Regions from separate parts of the Collinsella acetigenes genome, predicted to be linked through region 1. Evidence: predicted binding sites of a transcription regulator. Region 1 holds the regulator's gene; the other holds the start of a gene.
The links. The regulator NrdR, encoded in region 1, represses ribonucleotide reductase genes. The targets are predictions, from matches to a motif close to AAACACNATATATNGTGTTT.
Positions count from the first base shown of each region.

Region 2: the regulator NrdR is predicted to act here: its motif matches at 4,158-4,177, upstream of nrdD (anaerobic ribonucleoside-triphosphate reductase).

Region 1 is NZ_JABBCP010000002.1:406,884-415,407, reverse strand. Features, by position in the region: gene HF320_RS04870 (stage V sporulation protein S) at 35-355, shown strand; gene miaB (tRNA (N6-isopentenyl adenosine(37)-C2)-methylthiotransferase MiaB) at 359-1,717, shown strand; gene miaA (tRNA (adenosine(37)-N6)-dimethylallyltransferase MiaA) at 1,714-2,655, shown strand; gene hflX (GTPase HflX) at 2,652-3,989, shown strand; gene HF320_RS04850 (heparan-alpha-glucosaminide N-acetyltransferase) at 3,972-4,688, opposite strand; gene lexA (transcriptional repressor LexA) at 4,694-5,344, opposite strand; gene HF320_RS04840 (LysM peptidoglycan-binding domain-containing protein) at 5,496-5,924, shown strand; gene nrdR (transcriptional regulator NrdR) at 5,977-6,420, shown strand; gene dut (dUTP diphosphatase) at 6,429-6,872, shown strand; gene HF320_RS04825 (MGDG synthase family glycosyltransferase) at 6,891-8,150, opposite strand; gene HF320_RS04820 (NAD(P)/FAD-dependent oxidoreductase) at 8,294-8,524, shown strand, end outside.
Region 2 is NZ_JABBCP010000002.1:56,807-65,330, reverse strand. Features, by position in the region: gene HF320_RS03295 (HD domain-containing protein) at 1-391, opposite strand, end outside; gene folE (GTP cyclohydrolase I FolE) at 406-963, opposite strand; gene nrdG (anaerobic ribonucleoside-triphosphate reductase activating protein) at 975-1,559, opposite strand; gene nrdD (anaerobic ribonucleoside-triphosphate reductase) at 1,689-3,911, opposite strand; gene HF320_RS03275 (coiled-coil domain-containing protein) at 4,458-7,265, opposite strand; tRNA gene HF320_RS03270 (tRNA-Cys) at 7,670-7,743, opposite strand; tRNA gene HF320_RS03265 (tRNA-Gly) at 7,790-7,865, opposite strand; tRNA gene HF320_RS03260 (tRNA-Cys) at 8,151-8,224, opposite strand; tRNA gene HF320_RS03255 (tRNA-Gly) at 8,271-8,346, opposite strand; gene HF320_RS03250 (putative ABC transporter permease) at 8,477-8,524, shown strand, end outside.

The sequences.
Region 1 (8,524 bases):
CAAAACATGCCACCTTAGCAGGAGAAACGTAGCAATGGAATTCTTGAAGGTCTCAAGTAAGTCTTCCCCCGCATCAGTTGCTGGCGCCATTGCCGGAATGGTAAAAGACGGAGTTCCCGTCAATATGCAGTGCGTTGGTGCCGGAGCGGTTAATCAGGCGATTAAAGCTATCGCAATCGCGCGTGGATTCCTTATTCCCACCGGTTTTGATATTTCATGTGCGCCTGTATTCTCCGATATTCTTATCAATGGCGAGTCCCGTACGGCGATTCGTCTTTCTGTTTACGTACATCATGTCTCCGTGCACGCTTCTGACATGGATGGCTATGTCGATGATGTGCAACGAGTAGGGTAGGTCATGTCTCTTTCACAACTTAACGGCAAAACGTATCTGATCAAGACGTTTGGTTGCCAGATGAATATGCACGACTCTGAGCGTGTGAGCGGTCTGTTGGACTCTTGCGGCTGTTTGGAGGTTGCCACCCCCGCGGAAGCCGACATCGTTGTCTTCATGACCTGCTGTGTTCGCGAGGCTGCTGATACGAGACTTTACGGGCAATGCCTGTCTTGCAAGAGCCTCCCTGCTCCTCCGTCCGGAAAGCGCGTAATTGCTGTTGGAGGCTGCATTGCCCAGCGTGACGGGGAAGGTCTTTTAACCAATCTGGATAACGTTGACGTTGTCTTTGGCACGCATAGTATCGCTCATGTTGGCGATTTGATAGCCCAGGCCTTTGACGATGGCAACCATCATGTTCGCTGTGAAGAGCATGAAGAGAACCCGGCGACTACGATGCCCTGGCATCGTGCCACTTCTTATCATGCCTGGGTTCCCATCATGACGGGCTGTAATAATTTTTGCTCGTATTGCATCGTGCCCTACGTGCGTGGTCGTGAAAAGAGCCGTCCATTCGATGAGATTGTGGACGAAGTAACCGCTCTATCTCGTATGGGTGTGCGTGAAGTGACCCTTTTGGGACAAAACGTAAACTCTTATGGTCGCGACCTGTTCGGTTCGCCTCGTTTTGCTGAGCTGCTCCGCCGTGTTGGCGATACGGGCATTGAGCGCATCTTCTTCACTTCTTCTCATCCCAAGGATCTGTTGCCTGAGACTATCGATGCCATGGCAGAGGTTCCTGCCGTTATGCCTCAGCTCCACCTTGCTGTGCAGTCTGGTTCGTCTCGAATTCTCAAGCTCATGAACAGACGCTATACACGCGAGTCTTATCTTGACTTGATCGAGCGCGTGCGAGACCGTATTCCCGACATTGCTCTTTCGACTGATATCATTGTAGGCTTCCCGGGCGAGACCGAGGAAGATTTTGAGCAGACCCTCTCCCTGGCCGAGACCGTTCGTTACGCTCAGGCATATACGTTCATCTATTCCAAGCGCCCTGGAACGCCGGCAGCCGAAATTGATGATCCGACGCCACGCGAGGTTATTCTGGATCGATTCAATCGTCTCGTTCATGTTGTCGAAACCACCGCGAACGAGTTCAACCAGCACGATCTTCATCGTGTGGTACCCGCACTCATTGAGGGCACCTCGAAGAAGAACGCATCTATCTTGATGGGAAAGAGTGCAAAAAACCAAACGGTTCACGCGCCTATTCCCGCGGGTTATTCAATTGACCAGCTTGTGGGCAAAATCGTTGATGTTGATGTCGATGCCGCACGCACTTGGTATCTTTCTGGCACGGTGACCGGCGATCCGCGATGAGTTTCGATTCTTTGCCGGCTCACGTTATTGTAATCGCCGGTCCTACCGCTGTGGGAAAAAGTGCTACTGCCGACTGTCTCGCGCAGCGCTGGGGTACTGAGGTCCTTTCGGCGGATGCTATGCAGGTTTATACGGGGATGGATATCGGTACTGCAAAGACGCCGGTTGACGAACGACCCGTTCCGCTTAGACTTGTCGACATTGTTTCTCCTACCACTGCCTATTCCGCAGCGCTGTATCAACACGATGCTCGTGCGCTCATTGATGAGAAACATCAAAGGGGAGAGGTAGCGCTGATGTGCGGTGGTACAGGACTGTATATTAATGCCGCCCTCGATGATATGCGTTTTCCATCAGGGGAGTTTGAAGACGAGCGTCGCCTTGCCTATCAAGAACTTGCCAGTTCAATGGGCGCCGACTATATGCATCGGCTTCTTGCGCAGCGCGATCCCAAAAGCGCCGAGGTCATTCATCCACATAATGTTCGTCGCGTCATTCGCGCCCTTGAAATGGCTGATGACGGCTTGTGCTATGCCGATCAGAAAGCCGGATTTTCGACGCCTAAGGAATGCTATCCCTCTATGCGCTTCTGTCTTTCCATGAATCGCGAGGAGCTTTATCGTCGGATTGACACGCGTGTCGATGTGATGATTGAGCTCGGTCTTGTTGATGAGGTTAAGCATCTCTTGGAGATGGGGCTGCAGTGCGATTCCACTGCTTCTCAGGCCATCGGCTATAAGGAGATTCTTCAGTATCTCGATGGCGAATTGTCGCTTGGTGAGGCAATTGAGTTGATCAAGCGCGGTTCGCGTAGATATGCGAAGCGGCAACTTTCATGGTTTAGGCGCGACGCGCGCTACCATTGGATTGAGGTCGATGGCCTTTCCGCGTCAGATACTGCCGATGAGGTGCAGAGGCTTATTGAGGGTGCCGCGTGAGTCGATTTTCTTTTTTGTCTACAGAGCTCGAACCTGAACGTGTTTTGCTTGTCGGGGTTGATTTTCGAAATGGCGCCTGGCCGGTAGACCGCTCGCTCGATGAGCTTGAGCGGCTTGCTCATACTGCCGGCGCTCTCACAGTTGGTCGCGTTGTCCAGCGGCTCGATAAACCAATTCCAAAATCTTTTATTGGATCTGGTAAGGTCGAAGAGGTTCGTCGGCTTGTCGCTGCTCTTGATGTTAATGCGGTTATCTTCGATGATGATTTGACGCCTGCTCAGCAAAGTCATCTGGAGAAAACGATTGGTGAGCCTACTAAGATCATCGACCGTACGGCTTTGATTTTGGATATTTTCGGCCTACATGCTAAAACGCGTGAGGGGCGTATCCAAGTTCAACTTGCGCAGCTTCAGTATCTTTTACCCCGACTAAGGGGCATGTGGTCACATCTCGCCAAAGAGCAGACTCGTGGTGGCATTGGAAGTCGCTTTGGCCAGGGTGAAAGTCAGCTTGAGGTTGACAGACGCTTGATTCGTAACAAGATTGCTTCTTTGAGACGCGAGCTTAATGGCTTAGAAAAGCGCCGTTCTGTTCAGACCAAGAACAGGAAAGAATCTACTGCGTTTAGGGTTGCACTTGCCGGCTATACGAATGCTGGAAAGTCGACGTTGCTTAATGCATTGACTGATGCGGGTGTTCTTTCGGAAGACAAGTTATTTGCAACGCTCGATCCAACTACTCGCTCCTATAGCCTTCCCGGCGGTCGCGTTGTTACCATTACCGATACGGTTGGATTTATCCAAAAACTGCCCCACGGCCTCGTCGAGGCGTTTAAATCGACGCTTGCTGAGGTTCTTGAAGCAGATTTAATTCTAAAGATTGTTGACTATTCCGATGAGGATGCTGATTTGCATCTCGAAGCGGTTAATCGAGTGCTCGATGAAATCGGCGCCGGTGAACAGCTTTCCGTTACGGTGAATAATAAATGTGACCGTTTTGAAGCGTCCTATGTCCACGCTCTCGAATCGCGCTATCCAGATCAGGTATTTTGTTCTGTCTATACTGGCTATGGTATAGATTCCCTTATTGATACCCTAGCTCTTCGAGCCTCTGCTTCCGATCAGTTGCTCACCGTGATGCTGCCCTATGCTAATGCGTCGCTGCGCGCTCAAATCCATGAGCAGGGAGTGATCTTGAATGAAGAGTTTATTCCTGAAGGCATGCTTATCACAGCAAAGGTGCCTTCTAAGCTAGCTGGCCTTTTGCGTCAGTATGAACAGGGGCCCGCAGGTAAGGCAGAGTGCGAGAGTCTCCCGTTAGTTACCGAAGATTAGCTCTAGTGCCAATAGTGCAAGGGGTTGATGGATGAGGTAGATCAGCAGGCTTTTGGTGCCAATCCATTCTAGGAGCCGACTCCATCTCCTTGTTGCCCATGAAGGGTATTCTTTTGCCCTTTCATTAAATAGACGAGCGCATCCTGCTCCTACCATATACATAAAGAAATACGGTATCAATGGATAATAGTCCCCCGACATAAAAGTGGGGGAGGGAAAACCAAGCCAGGCGAGATGTTCTATCGGATAGGTTACTCGTGGAATTTGATATGTTAGGAAAAAAGCCGCAAGAGCTACTATCGTTATGAGCAGCGGATGGGGCGTTTTGATTTTTTCCAAGCACGCAAAGAGAAGCGTCGAGGCACCCATGCAGAATAAAATTCCATAGTTAACGGGCGTATCGACGCTGGCAACACTCGTAGCTATCCATACAAGAAGAGCCATGGCGGAATATAGAAGGCCTCGCTTTAGGTTATTTCTCGAAAAAGATGTGGACCATCCAGCAAGAAATAGAAAAGTCCAACTGATGGAGCATCGCCAGATATCTTGAAAAGAGCCTAAGGTGAACCAGTCCATGGGCAAGGCGTAGAGATAGGCCAAGTCATAGCAGATATGAAAAGACACCATAGAGATGATGGTAAATCCTCGCATGTCGTCAATGATATGAATTCTGCCTTGTGGGCTGAGCGTTTTTTTCATTGGCGTTACAGACGACGCATGAGGGCAACAACCTTGCCAAGAATGGTCGGGTTGTCAGCGAAGATGGGCTCCATTGCATCGTTTTCCGGCTGAAGACGAACTCTGCCGCGTTCTTTATAGAATGTTTTGACTGTTGCAGAGCCATCAATCATGGCAACGACAATATCGCCATTCATTGCGCTGGGTTGTTCGCGAACAATAATGTAATCACCGTTGTAGATGCCGACGTTGATCATCGAGTTGCCGTGTACTTCAAGAATAAAGGAGCTTGAGTCTGAGGCGATTTCAGTTGGGACGGTAAAGGTATCTTCGATATTTTGTTCCGCCAAGATCGGCATGCCTGCTGCCACGCGGCCAACAAGCGGGAGAGAGACAACGCCTCGCATCTCGGCTACAGGAGATTCCTGGGAGATGTCGAGGTTATTATCGGGGTTGCCCTCCTGCTCAAATACCTCCAGAGCGCGGGGTTTGGTTTTATCTCGCTTGATGAGGCCATGGGCCTCGAGAGCGGAGAGATGCGCATGCACGGTTGAAGGGGAGGAGAGACCAACGGCTGCCGCCATTTCACGAACACTGGGTGGATAGCCCTTCTCCGTCTGGTAGGAGCGGATGAAATCGTAGATTTGCTGTTGGCGCTTGGTGATTTTTCGTGCCATACTTACTCCTCAACCCAAACAAATGTTCGAATTTCTATTGACTGGAACAACTGTTCGTAGATAATAATATACGAACATTCGTTCTTGCGCTAGTACCTTTGTCCGCGCAAGGATATATAACTCTTCTTGGACGAACAAGAGAGGTGTAGAGATGAATAATTCCATGACATACGGTAACTTGGCGCTTAAGTCGTATAACACGCATCCTTCATTCCAAGTTATTGATGGTAATTCTCGTTCTTTCAATCATGTGAGCGTCTCTGCCCAGAAGGCTCCAGTAGCAAATGCGCGTTCAAAAGCTGGTTTGTTTTTCGTTGTTGTCATCGCTGTGATCGCGCTTTCTTTTACTTTCTTTACCTCGGCTGCTTCCCAGCGTGCTTTTGATACCGCTTCTGCGAATGTTTCGCGTGCCGTCATCTCTGTTCAATCGGGCGATACGCTTTGGGATATCGCTGAGGAGCATCCTGTTTCGCACTTGAGTACCTCTGATACCGTTGCGCTGATCCGCTCTTGGAATGGCCTTAATTCTTCTGAGCTTTCTATTGGTATGGACCTTCTGGTTCCCGCCTCCTTTCAATAGGGATTTCTTATTGCATGGGGTATTCTGATTTTTACTAGATTCGGAGGTTCCCATGCGTTGTCCAAAGTGCGGTAATGCCGATACACGTGTTGTAGACTCGCGTACCCAAGAAGCGACCAATGCTATTAAGCGCCGTCGCGAATGCTGCGGCTGTGGTTTTCGATTTACTACATTTGAGCGTTGTGAAGATCCCATCGAAGTTATTAAAAGCGATGGTTCCACTCAGCCTTTCGATAGAAATAAACTTCTAGTGGGTCTTATGAGGGCTACGTCAAAGCGTGATATCGATCTTGCCGCTCTTAACGGTCTAATCGACGATATAGAGCGCGAGCTGCGCAGCAGAACGCTTACCGCTGTTAGTTCTCATGAAATTGGCGATATGGTCCTTAAGCGTCTTGAGAAACTCGATAAAGTGGCCTACATACGCTTCGCTTCCGTGTATCGTGACTTTAAAGATGTCGATGAGTTCTTTAAAGAACTTCAAAATTTGAGGTGATTGCCCGTATGTCTCGTGTTGATGTTTCTATTAAGCGCTTAGATCCCGCTGTGAGCCTTCCGGAATATGCTTATTCCGGTGATGCTGGTCTCGATTTGCGCTGCAATGAGAGTGTTGATTTAGCTCCACTTGAGCGTCGTCTTGTCTCTACGGGTCTTGCTATCGCTTTGCCCGATGGGTATGCGGGTTTTGTTCAACCTCGAAGCGGCCTTGCTCTTAAGCGTGGGCTGTCTATCGTCAATACTCCCGGTCTCATTGATGCTCACTACCGCGGTGAACTCAAGGTCATTCTTATCAACCTTGATGCAAAAGAACCTATTCACCTTGAAAAGGGCGAGCGAATCGCCCAGCTTGTAATCCAAGAAGTTCCAACCGTTTGCTTGCACGAGGTTGATGAATTAGACGAGACCGATCGTGGTGCGGGTGGCTTTGGCTCCAGCGGAGTTGCCTAGACGCGATCGCTCCTCGTGCTATCGGATGTGCGCCGGTTTATCACCAATATAGAATTCAGCAAAATGGCGTGTTCGTTTTACGGGCACGCCAACTCGTTTCATGGTTTCGATAACGATGTCTTCGGCAGCGTGCGGCTTTCGAAGTGCATTTGCATTAACAAGCAGCGCTTTAAGCGCGGCTGGATTCTCATGAAGATGATTGAGCGTGGTGATAAGCTCTCGAAAGGTTGTGGCATGCAGGCTTGCGCCAAACGATGTGAGCATGGTGGTGTTTGCTTTTTCCTGGCCATATGATTTACCAAGCAAGAGCATAGGTAGCTTTGCGCAAAGGCATTCAGTAACCGCGAGTCCGCCAGATTTTAGAACGGCAACATCCGATGCTTTCATGAGGGAAGCCATGTCTTCGACGTAATCGAGAACCGACACGTTGCCGAGCCCCATGCCATTAAAAACCGACTTCAGGTGCATTGAATATTCTTCATCTTTGCCAGGGAGAAAAACAAAGTGCATACGATCGAATCGACGTAGATAGGGAATAGTTTGCTCGATAGCGGCCCTAAATCGAACATAGGGCTGCGGAAGTGAGGCACCAGCCATAACCAATACAATTTTTTTGTCGAGGGGGAGTCCAAAGGATTCTTTTATCTGCTCGATGTCGCAAGGAGCATCGAAACCGTCGCGTACGGGGATGCCTGTGATCTTGATTTTGGACTCTTCAACATGGCGCGGTCTGAGAGTTTCTGCCATGAATTCGGTTGCAACGCAGAACAAGTCGGTTTCTTTATGAGGCCACCAGCCCTCGATTTCATAATCGGTGGGGATACAGACCAGGGGGTACTCGACACCGGTAATCAATCGTGCACCGCAGGCGACGTTTGCGGCTGTGATATGGGTCGCAATAATTGCAAGCGGTTTATTTTCGCGAACATAATCGTTAAACGAGGGGAACATCACGCGAGACCAACCCGTACCGCCGCCCCATAGAAGACGTCCTGTAAGCGTGTAGCGCCAGGTGATGTCGTAAATTGGTCTTGTGGCCCCGGTAAAAGAGGCTGCCGTTTTATTGCCGTCAAATTTAATGCGACCATAATCGAGAACATCCAGAACGTCGACTCTGACGTTCTCTGGAATACCATGGGTGCCGCGCAACTTATCGATGGCTTGGGCAACGGCATTCGCTGCCGCCTTGTGTCCAGAGCCAACCGATGCGTGCATGACGGTGATGACGGGTTGAGAATTTGATGCAATTGTTGAGGCAGGGTTCTGCTCAACGCTCATAAGGACTCCTTGTCGACGTGGACTCTATTCTACGATGAGAATTGAATTGATGCGCAAGCTCGAGAGATAAACATGAATTGATGGGTAGTATTACCGTGTAATGTGAAACACGCATGTTGTTAGCGCGCATGAAAGGATGAGCCATGGTTTCGACAGAGTGTGATTTGGCGGTCATTGGCGGAGGCCCTGCTGGATCTTCCGCGGCCCTGTATGGCGCTCGTGCTGGGTTGAAAACCGTTATTTTCGAACCGGGTTTACCTGGCGGCCAGATTGCTCAGACTGATATCGTCGATAATTATCCCGGTCTTCCCGATATCAGCGGTTTTGAACTTGGATCTGCTCTGTATCAGCATGCTTTGGATGCCGGCGTCGAC
Region 2 (8,524 bases), 350 kb from region 1:
AGGAAAGCTCGCACGATGCCGCATCGGCGTCGTCGGCACGGTGACCTCGCACCGCCTTGACGATTGCCTCCGCCTCGGCGGAAGAGAATCTCTGTTCAGCCACTACCGTACCCAAAATCCGGCGCGCTATCTCGACGCCCGCCACATCATGGGAAATGCCCTCGGAATATTCAGCAGCGCGACCGATGTCATGCAAAAGCGCCGCAGCGTAGACAACGTCCCGTGCAAGACCAAAGCCACCTTCGAGGTTGATAATCCACGCCGTACGCGCCACATCCAACAGGTGGGACAAACCGTGCCTGCAGTAGACGCGCTGCGTCTCCGCTGCTTCGATGGCAGCCAGGTTTTCTTGAAATAAGGGGTTTGCCCAAATTGCGTCGACCCGCGGCATGCTCGCAAGCAACGTTAGCGCTCCAGCATGCGGAAGAAACGCTCCTCGAGGGCGGGATCGCTCTCAAAACAACCGCGTCGCGCAAGTGTCACCGTGGTAGTGCCGGGCTTCTGCACGCCACGCATGGTCATACACATATGTTCCGCTTCGATAAGGACGATCGCGCCCTCGGGAGCCAAATGCTCCATCAGCGCATCGGCAATCTGCGCGGTAAGCTGCTCTTGCAGTTGTAAACGACGCGCATAGACCTCGACCGTGCGTGCAAGCTTCGACAGCCCCGCCACGCGACCGCACGGTATATAGCCAATGGTCACACGACCATAAAAGGGAAGCATGTGATGCTCGCACATGGAGTAAAACGTGATATCACGCTCGATCACCAGATCGTTCGAATTCACCGCAAAGGTGCGACTCAAATGCTCGGAGGCGTCCGACTCCATTCCGCCGGCAAGCTCCTCCCACATGCGCGCCACGCGATCGGGGGTTTCCACGAGCCCCTCGCGCGTTGGGTCTTCACCGATTCCCTCGAGCAGCAGACGAATCGCTTCTTTTACCTTTTCCGAATCGACCATGGGGGCCTTTCCTACTTCATTGTATGGGTGCTGTACACCGCTTCGTCATGCCAGAGCTCAACCGCATCTGCAAGGCTCACGCCCTCGGAGGCGGCACGGGCACGCGTCGCGTTCATGTCGATGATACGTTGATTGGACGATCCGCGAAAGCGCAGCGAGATGTCATGCAAATCCTGCACGAAAGGACCGTCAACCAAGATATCGATACAGGCGAGAAGGCGATCCGTAACGTCGGTGCGATGCGCCCCGCCCGGCATAAGCGCATCAAGCGTGTCGCCCGTATAGCACCAGATGGTCTTGCCCGATTCTGTAGGATATGCCGCGCGCACGCGCTCGACAAAGTCCACGAGGCCCATTTGGTTCTCCGGCTCCATCGGCTCGCCACCCAGCAGGGTAAGGCCGTCGCAAAACGGATGGTCGATGCTTGCAATGATTTGGTCGGCAATCCCAGGCGTAAACGGGTCACCGGCAGCAAAATCCCATGCCACGGCATTAAAGCAATTCTTGCAGCCGCGGCGGCACCCGCTGACGAACAGCGTAGTACGAACCCCCTCGCCATTGGCGATATCAAAGTATTTGATAGCCGAGTAATTCACACTGCCTCCCTAAAAAACGGCACCCGCCCTATGTTCACCGACCAAACATCCTGCAGATGAAAGAATGGGGCCGCAAAAACAGCCCCATCAATTATTGCAGGCAGAAAGACCGCACCTCAGCGCAATCTCTTATAGGTGCAAAACGCGGTCGCGAATCTCCTCGGTGCGACCCTGGTTCCAAAACTGCGTACCGATATAGCCGCAAGTACGACGCGCCACGTTCATCTTTTCCTGGTCGCGGTTACCGCAGTGGGGGCACTCCCACACCAGCTTGCCATCGTCTTCCACAATCTTGATCTCGCCATCGTAACCACATACCTGGCAATAGTCGCTCTTGGTGTTGAGTTCGGCGTACATGATGTTGTCGTAGATGTACTGCATCACGCGGATAACGGCCTTGAGGTTATCCTGCATGTTGGGAACCTCAACGTAAGAGATGGCGCCACCAGGGCTCAGACGCTGGAACTGGCTCTCGAACTTGAGCTTGTCAAAAGCGTCAATCTGCTCGGACACGTGCACGTGATAGCTGTTGGTGATGTAGCCCTTGTCGGTCACGCCGGGAACGATGCCAAAGCGGCGCTGCAGCGACTTGGCAAATTTGTACGTCGTGGACTCGAGCGGCGTGCCGTAAAGCGAAAAGTCGATGTTGCTCCCGGCCTTCCATTCGTTGCACTTGTCGTTCATGTGCTGCATGACCTGCATCGCAAAGGGCGTACCCTCCGACTCTGTATGGCTGTGGCCGGTCATGTACTTGACGCATTCGTACAGGCCCGCATAGCCAAGCGAGATGGTCGAATACCCGCCATACAGCAGCTTGTCGATGGTCTCGCCCTTCTTCAGACGCGCAAGGGCACCGTACTGCCACAGAATCGGAGCGGCGTCGGATAGTGTGCCCTTCAGGCGATCGTGGCGGCACATGAGCGCCTTGTGGCACAGCTCCAAGCGCTCGTCAAAGATCTCCCAGAACTTGTCCATGTCCTGATGCGACGAGAGCGCCACGTCGGGGAGATTGATGGTGACAACGCCTTGGTTAAAGCGACCGTAGTACTTGGGCTTACCCGGCTCCCAGTTGCCGGCATTCGCCACGTTGTCATAGCCGTTGCCAGAGCGATCGGGAGTCAAGAAGCTGCGGCAGCCCATGCAGGTGTAGCAGTCGCCGTTGCCCTCGGTCTCGCCCAGAGACAGCTTGTACTCGCGCATCTTCTTCTCAGAGATGTAATCGGGCACCATACGCTTGGCGGTACACTTGGCCGCAAGCTGCGTGAGGTAGAAAAACGGAGAATCTTCGGCTACGTTGTCGTCCTCGAGCACGTAGATGAGTTTGGGAAACGCTGGGGTGATCCATACGCCCGCCTCGTTCTTCACGCCCTCATAACGCTGGCGCAAGGTCTCCTCGACAATCATGGCGAGGTCATGCTTCTCGGACTCGGAACGAGCCTCGTTAAGATACATGAACACGGTGACAAACGGGGCCTGACCGTTGGTGGTCATAAGGGTTACAACCTGGTACTGGATGGTCTGAACGCCACGACGAATCTCGTCGCGCAGACGCTCCTCCACAACCTCATGCACCTTCTCCTCGGGAGCGCTCACACCAAGCTCTTCGAGCTCGCGAGTCACCTCACGACGGATCTTTTGGCGGCTCACCTCGACAAAAGGCGCCAGATGCGTCAGCGAGATGGACTGGCCGCCATACTGAGACGACGCAACCTGGGCGATGATCTGCGTGGCGATGTTGCACGCCGTCGAGAAACTATGCGGCTTCTCGATAAGCGTACCCGAGATAACCGTGCCGTTTTGCAGCATGTCCTCAAGGTTCACCAGGTCGCAGTTGTGCATATGCTGAGCAAAGTAATCCGAGTCGTGGAAGTGGATGATGCCCTCGTTATGAGCGGCCACGACATCGGCAGGCAGCAAGACGCGCTGGGCCAGATCCTTGGAAACCTCGCCAGCCATGTAGTCGCGCTGAACGGAATTGACGGTGGGGTTCTTGTTAGAGTTCTCCTGCTTGACCTCTTCGTTGTTGCACTCGATGAGCGAGAGAATCTTGTCGTCGGTAGTGTTCTTGGTGCGCTTGAGACTCTGCACATAGCGGTAGATGATGTAGTGGCGAGCCACCTCGTAGCGGTCGAGACGCATAATCTCGTCCTCGACCATATCCTGGATCTCTTCGACGGAAACGGTGTGGCCTGCGTTCTCGCAGGCATCGGCAACGTTTTGCGCGGCATAGACAACCTGGCGCTCGGTCAAGCGATCGGCCTCCTTGACCTCACGGTTCGCCGCTCGAATCGCGCTGCTGATCTTCTCGATGTCAAACGTAACTTCCACTCCGCTGCGCTTGATGATCTTCATGAAGCTCGTACCTCTCGTCCTCTTCTACAAGGCGCACGAACGTCGCGGGTCTCTCCCGCCTTCCTGCGTCTTCTCTATTCGTTGAAAGACTTTACGCTCGCGTGCGGACAGATCCCGGCCTTGCCCATAGGGCGGCAAGGGAAGTGTCGTAACGTGCTTGGCAGGCGCGAAGTCATATCTTACAGTGCGTCGATACCTATCATACGACAAGTTACTCACCCTATATAATGTTTTCTTATTTATGGTCAACACTATATATTGTGTTTTAGCAGGTCAACGGCGTAAGAAAGATACCGTAAACATTTACATTGCCTCCACGGGTCGATTTATTCCACGCGCCGCCAACACGTGACCTGCAGTTTGGCCCTCAAGCATATTGGACATATTCCTTTTGGAAATCTTTCAAAACCTCACGAGTCCCGCGATGAACGGCGTTAAAAAAGCACTTGACCTATATGTTGTGCGTTCACCGAGAAAAAGGCGCGTCAAACCGCATTGATTCGACGCGCCCTCCAAATCGAAGGTTATGGATGCGAAAGCCCGCGGCTACTTCGCCGCATGACGGCGACGAGCAGCCTCACCCGCAGCGATGGCAGCAGCGCCGGTGCCGGCAATGACGACGATGCCCTCAAGAGTCGCATCGCCCGTCTGCGGCAGCGTAGCGATTGCGGCGCGCGAGGTGACAGCAGCGCCGCTCGAAGCCTGCTGGGACGTAGCAGATGCGCCGCCCTTGCCCCCAGTCGGAGCCTCCGTCGAAGACGTCGAAGAGGTGCCGGATGCAGAGCCCGAGCCCGCGGCGGCACCAGAACCTGCAGCCTGCGAACACTTGTTGTAGCACTCGAGTGCAGCGTCGTAGTTTGCCTGCGCGGCATCGAGCTCATCTTTAGCTTGCTGTTCCGCGGACACAGCGCTGTCGTATGCAGCCTGTTTCGCCAACGTGTTCGCATGGGCGGCATCAAACGCCGCCTTGGCGGAGGCAAGCGGTTTCTCCTTCATCTGCAAGCCGATCTTAGCCTTGATGGCGTTCACCTCGGCCTGGGCAACCTGCGCGCTCAGCTCGGCCAGCTCCTTGTTTGCGCGCTCGGCGTGCTGCTTCGCCGCATCCAGGTCGGTACGGGACTGGTCGACCTTCTGCTTTGCAGCCGCCTGCGCCGCACGAGCCTCCTCGAGCTTTTGCGCTGCCTGCTGGGCCGCCTGTTCGGCGTTCTCAGCAAGTTTAGAGGCAGACTCCGCCACCTTGCGCGCAGCCTCCATAACGGTATAGGCGGCAGCCTCGGCGTCCTTTGCAACCTGCAGCTGAACACCCGCTGCGTCCATGGCGAGCTTCGTTGCCTTCTCGGCAACCTCGGCGCCCACCATGAGCACACGGGCGGCGTCCAGGTTCTTGGCAGCCACCGCAAGCTGGGCATTCACGATATCGAGCTCTGCCTTCGCCTCTTCGTACTTTCGGGTAAGCTCGCCTGGAATCTTCACGCCAAGCACGGTCTTGCCGTCAATTTGCTCATTGAGCTTTTTGAGCTCGGCAGCGTGCTGCGTGTCGTAGGAAGAAACGGCGGAGTTTGCAGCATCGACACCAGCTTGCGCGTCTTTCTGGACTGCCAGCTTTTGATCGAGAGCCTGCTGGGCCTCGTTCTTTTTCGCCTCTGCCTGCTTGGTCTGCTGCTTCGCTTGCTCGAGAGCCTTCTCGGCATCGTCGAGCTTTCGCTTGTACTCATCCAAATGGCCGATAGCGTCCAGCCGAGTGCTCACATTATCGAGCTCAGTCTGATCGGCACTGAGCGCCGCCTTCGCCGCATCGAGGTCATCGCTTGCCGCCTGCTTTGCCGCCTGAGCATCGGCAACACTTTGCTTTGCCTGAGCCAGAGCCTCATCAAACGGCGCCTTCGCGGTGTTTGCGCTGTCGAGTGCAGCCTGGGCGGCGGCGACCTCCTCTGCCTTGGCATCCTGCTTCGCCTTCCAGCTGTTCAGGTCGGCTTCGGCAGAGTCAAGCCTCTTCTTGGCCTCGTTTTTCAACGACGGAACCCATTTGACAGCATCGTAATTGACCTTTGCGAGGTTATATGCGGTCCGGGAAGCGCTCACCCTGAAGTCAATATCCGACTTCTCCTTCTGCCTAGCGGAAAGAGCAGCCTGGGCATCCTTCACCGCCTGCGTCGGGGCGACCAGATTGTCCTCGGCAGTCTTCTGAGTCGCTTGCGCAGCATCGAGCGCCGCTGCGGCCCTATCGAGTGCCTCTTGATCGCCTTCAACCTGCTGCTGCCCGCGGGCAACCTTGTCCTCGAGTTCATGTTTGTGCGCACGTAGCGCCTGAACCTGCGATGCATCTCCGGCGATCTTCGTGGCATCCTCATAAAGCGCACGGGCATCATCGGCTGCCTTCTGTTTTGCCTGCTGATTTGCCACCGCATCGTTATACGAACTCGTCGCGGCGTCGAGCGCGGCCTGCGCCGAGGCAACATCGGCCTTTGCCGCGTCGAGCGCCGTATTTGCCTCGTCGACCTTCTTCTCAAGGTCGACGTGTCCCTGATTGATCTCGTCGCGACGCGCATTGGCATCGTCCAGGGCCTTCTTGGCCTTGTCGTACTTGGCCTGCGCGTCCTTTTGACGATCGACCATGTTGTTATACCAGTTCTCGGCGTTTTCGAGATTCTTCTTGGCAGTCTCGAGCGCGCTTACCGCGGCATCGTGCTTGGTTCGCGCATCGTCAAACTTGTCCTGCGCCTTTTTACTTTGAGCACTCGCCGTCTCCCAGAGTTTCTGAGCAGCTTCGTAATTCTTCTGAGCAAGACCGGCCGCCGCCTTAAGACTATCAACGGAATCGCTCGAAAGACCGGCGAGAGCTTGGAGGCGCTGTACCTCGAGCGTCGCTTTGGCGTGCTCGGCTTTAGCAACTTCGAGCCCGGCGGTCTTCTTCACGACCGTGCGGTCGGCTTCCTTGACCTCGTCGCTCTTCTCGGTCCATTCGCCCTCGATATCCTTAAGATGTTGCTGGGCAGCCTCGTTTGCGGCCGCAGCCTCGTCGTATGCCGCCTGAGCCGCCTCGAGATTCGCGGCAGCCTTCTTCTCTGCTGCCTGGGCAACCTCAAGATCGGTCGCAGCGTCGCCGGTCGCATCGCGCTTGGCCTGGTAATTAGCCTTTGCTTTATCGAGCTTGGCCTTGGCGTCATCGAGATTTTTCTTGCAAGCGGTAAGCGACATGGTACCGCCCTGGCACTCCTCATAGCAGCCGGCGAGCACCAAGTCGTTATTGGTCTGCGCCATCGCGGCAGTAGAGAGCATAGGGGAAAGTGCGAATCCGGCCGTTATCACCGCGGCAACCGTCGGCTTGAAGTAATTCTTCTTGGAAGAGGCCATGATGCACCTTTTTCCGCTGCGTTGCCGCCGTTGAAGCGACATGTGTCCATTAAATTCACTGCGAAAGAATACCCCTCAAGCTTTTCTTCAACAATGGATAAGTAGACCACATATGTAGAGAAACGTACATTTGATGCATAATCGACAAATAATGTTTTTATCGAAAGCAGGGTGTCGAGGAATCTTCCGAGAACATGCCCGCCCTCAGCAAAGGTTCGAATCCCAAATGGAGCAGAAAGTCCCATTTGGACCGTCTTGGGCCCGTGCCAAATGGGATTTCTTGCTCCATTTGGAAAAGCGCCCGGATCCGCACGGGGCGGCGCGCACCGCGCCGCCGGCACCGCCCGAATCTGGGTGCCGCGAACGAAAAGGGGCCCTCCTTTCGGAGGGCCCCTTGGGCGGTCTGGAGGCGAAGCCCGGATTCGAACCGGGGGTAAAGGCTTTGCAGGCCTCTGCCTTACCACTTGGCCACTTCGCCGTCGATATGAAAAGGGCCGATTCGAAAACCGGCCCGATGCATGCGATGGAGCGGACAACGGGGCTCGAACCCGCGACCCCAACCTTGGCAAGGTTGTGCTCTACCAACTGAGCCATGTCCGCTTGCGGGTTATTAATATACGCGATGCCGCGGGCGGGCGCAAGGAGTTTTTCAAAGATTGTTGAAATTAGATGAGAAAGCCCGCCCTCAGCAAAGGTTCGAATCCCAAATGGAGCAGAAAGTCCCATTTGGACCGTCTTGGGCCCGTGCCAAATGGGATTTCTTGCTCCATTTGGAAAAGCGCCCGGATCCGCACGGGGCGGCGCGCACCGCGCCGCCGGCACCGCCCGAATCTGGGTGCCGCGAACGAAAAGGGGCCCTCCTTTCGGAGGGCCCCTTGGGCGGTCTGGAGGCGAAGCCCGGATTCGAACCGGGGGTAAAGGCTTTGCAGGCCTCTGCCTTACCACTTGGCCACTTCGCCGTCGATATGAAAAGGGCCGATTCGAAAACCGGCCCGATGCATGCGATGGAGCGGACAACGGGGCTCGAACCCGCGACCCCAACCTTGGCAAGGTTGTGCTCTACCAACTGAGCCATGTCCGCTTGCGGGTTATTAATATACGCGATGCCGCGGGCGGGCGCAAGGAGTTTTTCAAAAAAGTTTTGCGCATACAGAAATTTGATAGCGGTAAAATGTCCGCGGGAAAACAAACTCGATGCTCAGGACACGTCTTTGCTTCAAATCTTCACCCTCATACTCGCCGTCTATCTCATAGCGCGT